Regions from separate parts of the Azospirillum terrae genome, predicted to be linked through region 1. Evidence: predicted binding sites of a transcription regulator. Region 1 holds the regulator's gene; the other holds the start of a gene.
What was found. The regulator LexA, encoded in region 1, represses DNA repair genes until DNA is damaged. The targets are predictions, from matches to a motif close to ATGTTCTANTTTGGTTC.
Positions count from the first base shown of each region.

Region 1 (4,414 bases):
CGCAAGGACTTCATGCTCGATGTTTATCAAGTGGCTGAAGCCCGTGCGCTGGGCGCCGACTGCATTCTGCTGATCATGGCGGCGTTGGAGGATGCCCAGGCCGGCGAGTTGGCCGACGCCGCCAAGCATTACGGCATGGACGTGCTGGTCGAGGTGCACGACCGGCCGGAGCTGGATCGTGCGCTGAAGATCGACCTGCCGTTGATTGGTGTAAACAACCGCAATCTCAAGACTTTAGCGATCGATCTTGCGACAACGGAGGAACTGGCGTCGCACGTTCCGCCGGGCCGCATGCTGGTCGCCGAAAGCGGCCTGTACAGCCCAGCCGACCTGACGCGCATGGCCGCCGTGGGCGCCAGGTGCTTCCTGGTCGGCGAATCGCTGATGCGACAAGACGACGTCACCGCCGCCACCCGAGCGCTTCTGGCGCGCGCCTGAGGGGATACGCCCATGTCCGGCTTCACACACTTCGATTCCGAAGGCCGCGCTGTGATGGTGGACGTCTCCGACAAGGCGGAGACGACGCGCACGGCCACCGCGCAAGGCTCCGTGCTCATGCAGCCGGAGACGCTGCGGCTCATCATGGAAGGCGGCGTCAAGAAGGGTGACGTGCTGAGCGTGGCGCGATTGGCCGGCATCATGGGCGCCAAGCGCACGCCGGACCTCATTCCGCTGTGCCACCCCCTGGCGCTGACCTCGGTGAAGGTGGATTTGACAGTAGAGCCGGCGCGCAACGCGGTGGACATCACCGCCACCTGCAAGCTGAAGGGCCAGACCGGCGTGGAGATGGAGGCGCTGACCGCCGTTTCGGTGGCGGCGCTGACCGTCTACGACATGTGCAAGGCGGTGGACCGCGGCATGACCATCACGGAGGTCCGCCTTGTCCACAAGGCCGGCGGCAAGAGCGGCGAGTGGGGGACCACGCCCACATGATTTCCGTCGCCGAGGCCCGTGCGCGCATCCTGGCATCCTGCCCGGCCCTACCGGCCGAGGTGGTGACGCTGACCGATGCGCTGGGCCGCGTGCTGGCCGAACCGGTGACGGCGCGCCTGACGCAGCCGCCCTTCGCCGCGGCCATGATGGACGGCTGGGCGCTGCGCGCCGCCGACGTGGCCGGCGCCTCGGCCAAGTCTCCCATCGCCCTGACCCGCATCGGTGAATCCGCCGCCGGGCACGGATTCGCCGGCACCATCGGCCGCGGCCAAGCGGTGCGCATCTTCACCGGCGCCCCCCTGCCCGACGGCGCCGACGCCGTGGTGATGCAGGAGGATTGCACCGCCGACTCCGCCACCGTCCACGTCCCCATCGCCGCCAAACCCGGCAAGTTCGTCCGCTCCGCCGGCCTGGACTTCCGCGCGGGAGAGGCCGTGCTGCCCGCCGGACGCCGGGTGACCAGCCGCGACGTGGCGCTCGCCGCCGCGGCCAACGTGCCCTGGCTGAAGGTGCATCGCCGGCCGCGTGTCGCCGTGCTCGCCACCGGCGACGAGGTGCGTTTGCCCGGCGAGCCGCTCGGCCCCGGCCAGATCGTCAGTTCCAACGCCTTCGGCCTGTGTGCGCTGGTGACCACGCAGGGCGGCATCGCCAGCAACCTGGGCGTCGCCGCCGACACCCCGGAGTCGCTGGCCGCCCTGGCCGCCGGGGCGGAGGGTGCCGACCTGCTGGTCACCGCCGGCGGTGCGTCCAAGGGCGACTACGATCACGTCCGCACCGTGCTCGGCGGCGGCGCGCTGGCGTTCGACGAGGTGGCCATGCGGCCCGGCAAGGCAGTGCTGTTCGGCCGGGCCGGCGGCGTGCGGTTGCTCGGCCTGCCCGGCAACCCGGTGTCAGCAGCGGTGTGCGCCATCCTGTTCCTGAAACCGGCGCTGGCGGCGCTCCAGGGCTTGACGCCGGATGGCAGGCGGCATTTCGCCCGGCTGGCATCGCCCCTGCCCGCCTGCGACGCGCGCGCCGACTTCGTGCGGGCGACGCTGGCCCATAACGACCAGGGCGAGGCGGTCGCCACGCCGTTCTCGCGCCAGGACAGCGCCATGACGTCGCGGCTCGCCCGCGCCGACGCGCTGGTCGTCCGCGAGCCGGGTTCCCCGCCGGCCGAGCCGGGCGACTGGGTGGAGATCCTGCCGCTTTGCGGCGGTTGCCTGGATCTCTAAAAAGTCGCCTCTCGGGCCTTGACGGCGGCGCAGAACCAAACTAGAACGTTTGGTGGACGTTTTGCTTTTGTTCCAGATCCAGCGCGGCGCTCGCCGGGAGGCACACATGCTCACTCGTAAGCAGCACGAACTGCTGCTCTTCATCAACGAGCGGCTGGGCCAGGGCGGCGTCTCGCCCTCGTTCGACGAGATGAAGGACGCGCTGAACCTTAAGTCCAAGTCGGGAATCCACCGCCTGATTACCGGCCTGGAGGAGCGCGGGTTCATCCGCCGCCTACCGCACCGCGCCCGCGCGCTGGAGGTGCTGAAGCTGCCCGAGGGGTTGGACGCCCGCGGCTCCGGCCGGCCGCCGCGCGCCAAGTTCCAGCCCAACGTCATCAAGGGCGATTTCTCCGCGGCGCTCCCCGGCCGCGAGGTGATGGCGGCGGCCGAGACCGTGCAACTTCCCCTTTATGGCCGCATCGCCGCGGGCACGCCCATCGAGGCGTTGCGCGACAACTCCAACTACGTGGACGTCCCGGCGACCATGCTGACGCCCGGTGACCACTACGCGCTTGAGGTGGCCGGCGACTCGATGGTCGAAGCCGGCATCCTCGACGGCGACACGGTGGTGATCCAGCGCTGCGACACCGCGGACAATGGCAGCATCGTCGTCGCCCTGGTGGACGACGGCGAGGTGACGCTGAAGCGCCTGCGCCGCAAGGGCAACACCATCGCGCTGGAGCCCGCCAACGCCGCCTACGAAACCCGTATCTTCGGCGCCGACCGTGTGCGCGTGCAAGGCAAGCTGGTCGGCCTGTTCCGCAAGTATTGAATCTCTGAACGCTAAGGTACGGTCCACGGACGCTGCCCGCGCCGCTCCCGCACGCTCTCCGCCCGGACGCCGCCGGAGGTGACATAGAGCGCGTGGGTACCGCCGCGCAGCAGCGCCCAGCGGTCGATGACCAACGGTGCCCGACAGTGGCGGGCCGGCTCAAGGTTGACCACCGCATCGGCGGATCCGCAGTCTTCCGCCTGCGCTTGGGAATTGGAAGACAGAGCCACCGTCCGGCCGTCCTTGCGGTAGACACAGCCCAGCGCGTCGCACGCCAGCCGGCCATCGGTGCTGCGGCCCCCCCTCGGCCAGGGCGCCGACGGCGTGTCCACCCCGTCGCGCTTCAGCCACGCGTTGGCGATGAAGCGCGCGGCGGTGGCGCTCGACAGGCTCAGGCGCCCATCTGCGGCGCGCACTGCCAGCAGCTTGCCGTCGCCGGCCACCAGCACGTCCGGCGGCACGGTGAACACCGGGGAAATCAGGCCGAGCAGCACCGGCACCAGCCCCCACAACCGCCAACGCCCGCTCCACAGCGCCAGCCACAACCCACCCAGGACGATGGCGACCAGACCCGCCAGCGGCATGGCCGGGACCAGCAGTGTGGCGCCCGGCAATCCGGCCGTCAGGTGCGCCGTCCAGATGACGACGGTGACGCCCCACCCCATGGCGACCAGCGCCGGCTCCTCCCATCCCATCGGCAGCAGAACATAGGCCAGCAGGCCCCAGGGCATCACCCAGAACGAGGTGACCGGCACCGCCAGCATGTTGGACAGCACGCCATACAGCGCCACCTGCTGGAAGTGGAACAGCGAGAACGGTGTGGTCGCCAGCGTGGCGACCACCGACGACAGCGCCACGCCGGTGAAGTACAGCAGCGTCTTCAATGGCCAGCCGGCGCCTTCCTGCCAACGGCGCAACGTCGGCGCCATCACTTCGAACGCCGAGATTAGCGCCAGCACGGCGCCGAACGACATCTGGAAGCTCGGGCCGAGCATGCCCTCGGGCTGGATCAGCAGAACGGTGAGCCCGGCGAACACGATGACCCGCAGGCTGACCGTGGTGCGGTCAACCAGGACGGCGGCCATCACCATGCCGCTCATCAGCACCGAGCGCAGCATCGGCGCCTGCGGCCCGACCACCAGCAGATAGCCGGCTGCAGCGAGGATGCCGCCGACCGCCGCGATCTTCTTGATCGGCCAGCGCAGCGCCAGCGGTTCGATCAGCGCCAACAGTCCGCGCAGCACGGCGAACACCAGTCCGGCGACCAGCGCCACATGCAGACCCGAAACCGACAGCAGATGCGACAGGCCGCTGGCCCGCATGTCGTCCATCACCGGCTTGGGAATGCCGGTTTGCTCGCCGTTCAGCAGCGCCGCGGTCATCGAGGCTTCCGGCTCCGGCAGCGCAGCCCGGCAGCGCTCGAAGATGCGCTCCCGCAGGCGCTCCACGCCGA
Region 1 is NZ_JBPXMR010000001.1:201,465-205,878, reverse strand. It holds gene trpC (indole-3-glycerol phosphate synthase TrpC) at 1-438, shown strand, start outside; gene moaC (cyclic pyranopterin monophosphate synthase MoaC) at 451-933, shown strand; gene ACSVDD_RS00920 (molybdopterin molybdotransferase MoeA) at 930-2,147, shown strand; gene lexA (transcriptional repressor LexA) at 2,254-2,961, shown strand; gene ACSVDD_RS00910 (ComEC/Rec2 family competence protein) at 2,973-4,414, opposite strand, start outside.

Region 2 (4,414 bases), on a different contig from region 1:
GCAGGAAGATCATCGACGAGCCGTTCAGCAGCACGCAGTTGGTCGCCACGAACAGGCCGTGCGTGTGGAAGATCGGCAGCGCGTGCAGCAGCACGTCGCCGGGCCGGAAGCCCCAGTACTCGTGCAGCACCAGCGCGTTGGAGCCGAGGTTGCGGTGGCTCATCATGGCGCCCTTGGAGCGCCCGGTGGTGCCCGACGTGTAGAGGATCGCCGCCTGGTCGTCCAACGTGCAGGGCACGGTGGCGAAGTCGGGGTCGAGCCCCTTGGCGCGTTCCGGCAGACTGCCGTCGCCCGCGGTGCCCAGCGTCAGCACGTGCGCCACACGGGCCTTGTCGGCCACCTCGCGGAGTGCCGCTTCGGTTTCCGGGCGGCAGACGAACACGCGCGGCTCGGCGTCGGTCAGGAAATACTCGACCTCTGCCTTGGTGTAGGCCGGGTTGAGCGGCAGGTAGACGCCACCGGCGCGCACCACCGCCAGATAGAGCACGATGTTCTCGGTCGACTTCTCGACCTGCACCGCGACGCGGTCGCCCTTGACGACACCCAGATCGGCCAGCAGGCGGGCGTAACGCCCGACACTCTCGTCCAGGTCGCCGTAGGTGACGATGCTGCCATCCTCCGTCTCGATGAAGGGACGGGTCCGGTCCGTGGGGAAGCGGGAACGGAACAGGTCGTAGATGTTGTCGCTCATCCTCTTGGCTCTTCTTCTTGGTGGTGTTCCTCCGGGGCTGCGACCTTAGCGGTTCGCGCCATGGGGGTCCAGGGAATGCCCGATACATGCGACTTCACGCCACCGCAGCGAAGCGCTCCACCCGCGCCGCGCCGGTCGCGCCCACCAGTGCGCCGTCCCGCCAGCCGACCTCCCACGATCCCGGACACCCACCGCGGCAGCGCAGCAAGTCCAGGTGCCAGCGGAGTTCGCCGACTCCCGGCTCGTCTCCCGTGGCGCCGGGCAACGCCGCGCTGAGTGCGGGAGCGACGCGCCAACGGGTCACCGCGACGCTAGCCACGCGCGCGCGCTCATCGCTCAAGCGCAGCAGCAGCCCGGTCACCCCGCCTGCCTCGGCGGCCAGTTGCAGGCGGCGGCTGGCGATCAGGTCGAGGCGGCCGGTCTCGCCCAGCACGGCGGATAGGCGCTTGCAGCGCAGCGCCTCCTCCATGACCCACAGCGCATCCGCGTCGCGCACCGCCCGCACGACGATCAGCCGGTCCGGCGTCAGCCCATAGGCGGCCAGCCCGGCGGCGTGCAGGTCGCGGCCACGCACGATCCACAGCACCGGCGCCTCCCGGACCGCGGCGAGGCGGGCGAGCAGCGCCGTGGCGAACGCCGTACCGGCGCCGCGATCCTCCGCCGCCACCTCGTGCAGGCACCCCAACGGCAGCCCGCCATCGGGCAGCGCCGCGTCCAACGCGGGCACACCAAGCGGCAGGGTGTCGCCGTCCGCACCCCCCAAACCCTCTAGGCGGCGGATGCAGGTGCGCAGTTCGGCCAGCCGCGCGGCCTTGGATACGAGATTGAACAAGGGGTCGGGCATGGCGACGGACATGGCGGACCTCCGGTCGGCAAGAGCGGCCGTGCAAGGAATTTGTTCTTTATATGTTCTAACACAAGCCGGCCGGGCGGGGGAGTCCGGAAAATTGTCCCAGAATAGCCCCAAAAAGCAGAAGGGCACCCCTCGGGGTGCCCTTCCATACTCGCACTTGGTCACGCCGTGTCCGCTCAGAGACGGGCAGCGTACGCGCCTCCCCTTCCCTCCCGAACGGCAGCCCATGCAGCGGCCGTGACCCCGGACCAAGCCCGGCGGCGCACCGCGATTTGGCGGCGGCAATCCTGCGAGCAGTAGAGCGGAGCAGGACCGCGATGCGATGCGCGTTTGAAGGGCCGGCCGCAGCAGGCGCAGTACAGGGGTTCCATGTTTCCTCCCGGATATCGGTTTTCCCGGATATTGATGTGCCTTACGGCTTTTTCTTTTGTTGAACTGATTGTCACCGAAGTCCTCATTCCCTGACTAGCGGAGAAAACGACATATGGCGGTTGGAGAGGTTGCCCCGCCGCCCCCCTTCAACAGCGGAATTCCACATCACATCAACACTTTGACCGAACACCCCCGACCGGACGCGGCGATTCGCCGCGCTCCTTCTGCCTAGGCGGTGTTACGCCCTGATGACAGGACGCTTAAGAGAATGTGAAGTTCTCGACCACAACGCAGCCTTCTTCTCTCGCAGTCGCAGCAACGCATCGGGGCAGACGCGTTATCGTGAAGGAAATTTGGGAGACGTTGCCGTGAAACTCACCGCCATCCGTCATTTCCTGCATAACGAGGCTTCGGGCGGGGTCGTCCTGCTGGCGGCGTCCGTCCTGGCGTTGGGTTGGGCGAACTCGGCCGCCGCGCCGCTGTACGAGGCGCTGTTGCATCTGCCGGCCAGTCTGCGCGTCGGTTCGCACGCTCTGGAGATGTCGCTGCACCACTGGATCAACGACGCCCTGATGGCGGTGTTCTTCCTGCTGGTTGGCCTGGAGATCAAGCGCGAGATCCTGATCGGCGAGCTGTCCACCCCGGCGCGCGCGGCGCTGCCGGCCATCGCCGCCGTGGGCGGGATGGCCGCACCGGCGCTGGTCTACGTCGCCTTCAACCTGGGCGACCTGGCGAACCTGCACGGCTGGGCCATCCCGGCGGCCACCGACATCGCCTTCGCGGTGGGAGTCCTGGTATTGCTGGGTAGCCGGGTGCCGACCTCGCTGCGCGTCTTCCTGCTGGCGCTCGCCATCATGGACGATCTGGGCGCCATCGTGATCATCGCCGCCTTCTACACCGAAGGCGTGGTGCCCATGGCGCTCGGCTTCGCGGTGGTGTGCGGGGTGCTGCTGGCGTGGTTCAACGTGATCGGCGTCAAGCGCCTCACGCCGTACATGATCGCGGGCGCGGTGCTGTGGGTATGCGTGTTGAAGTCCGGCGTGCACGCCACGCTTGCCGGCGTAGCGCTGGCCTTCGCCATTCCGTTGCGTGGCGAGGGCAGCCATTCCGAAGAGTCGCCGCTGCACCGGCTGGAGCACACGCTGCACCCCTGGGTCGCCTATCTGGTCCTGCCGCTCTTCGCGTTGGCCAACGCCGGGGTGCCGCTGGACGGCATCACGCCGGCCAGCCTGCTGGCGCCGATCCCGCTGGGCATCGGGCTCGGCCTGTTCCTGGGCAAGCAGGCCGGGGTCATGCTGGCGGTGTGGATCGCCGTGCGCCTGCGGCTGGCGCCGCTGCCGGCGGGGGCGTCCTGGTACCAGCTCTACGGCGTGGCGGTGCTGACCGGCATCGGCTTCACCATGAGCCTGTTCATCGGCGCGCTGGCCTTCAACACACCGGACAAGGATGTCGCCGTGCGGCTGGGCGTACTGGCGGGCTCGCTCGTCTCGGCGCTGGTGGGCTACGCGCTGCTGGCATTCCAGTCGCGCGGCGCCGTCGAGCCGGCGCGGGCGAGGGAACTGGACGGGATTCCCGGCGGTTGAGCGGGCATGAGCCTTGCCTATCGCCACTCCCGCGCCGAGAACACGGAGACCGTTGACCGGCTGGAGCGCCTGCGCCGGCTGACATGGTGGCTGGACACCCGCTGGACCATTCCCGGCACCCGCATCGGCGTCGGCCTCGACGGCATCGCCAGCCTGCTGCCAGTGGCCGGCGACACGGTGACCGCACTGGTCTCGCTGCACATCATCAATGAAGCGTCGCGCTTCGGCCTGCCCAAGAGGCTGATCGCCCGCATGCTGGGCAACGTGGCGCTGGACTGGGCGCTGGGCTCGATCCCGGTGATCGGCACGATCTTCGACATCGGCTTCAAGGCCAATGTCCGCAACCTCCGCCTCCTCCACCGCCATTTGGACGAGCGCACAACCGTGGTGAACCCGCCGCCCCGGCCCCACCAAGCCCCCAGCGATTCTACGGTTGTCAACCAACGCAAAGGGGTGAGACGATAGGAGCTTGACCTGGATCAAAGCCCTTTTCCGGGTCCACACGCACTCTTCGGACCCATGATCGCTTCCCAAACCGCCACGATGGATTCCGCCCTGCTCGCCAAGTATGACGGGCTGCGCGTCCCCCGCTACACCAGCTATCCGACGGCGCCGCACTTCTCGCCCAACGTGGGTCCTGAGACGTACCGGAGCTGGCTGGGCACCATCGATCCGGCCAAGGCCGGCTCGCTGTACATGCACGTGCCGTTCTGCAAGGCGATGTGCTGGTACTGCGGCTGCCACACCAAGATCGTCGCCCGCTACGAGCCGATCGCCGAGTACCTCGCGCATCTGCGCAAGGAAGTCGGCATGGTGGCGGATTGCATCCCCGGCCGCATGAAGGTGGCGCACATCCACTTCGGCGGCGGCACGCCGACGATGACCACGCCGCAGGACTTCGAGAACCTGATCGCG
Region 2 is NZ_JBPXMR010000003.1:243,491-247,904, reverse strand. It holds gene ACSVDD_RS11075 (malonate--CoA ligase) at 1-691, opposite strand, end outside; gene ACSVDD_RS11070 (ImuA family protein) at 786-1,547, opposite strand; gene nhaA (Na+/H+ antiporter NhaA) at 2,285-3,499, shown strand; gene ACSVDD_RS11060 (DUF4112 domain-containing protein) at 3,506-3,964, shown strand; gene hemN (oxygen-independent coproporphyrinogen III oxidase) at 4,019-4,414, shown strand, end outside.
Region 2: ACSVDD_RS11070 (ImuA family protein) is a predicted target of LexA. The motif match lies at 1,587-1,603, and genes of this name have one in related genera.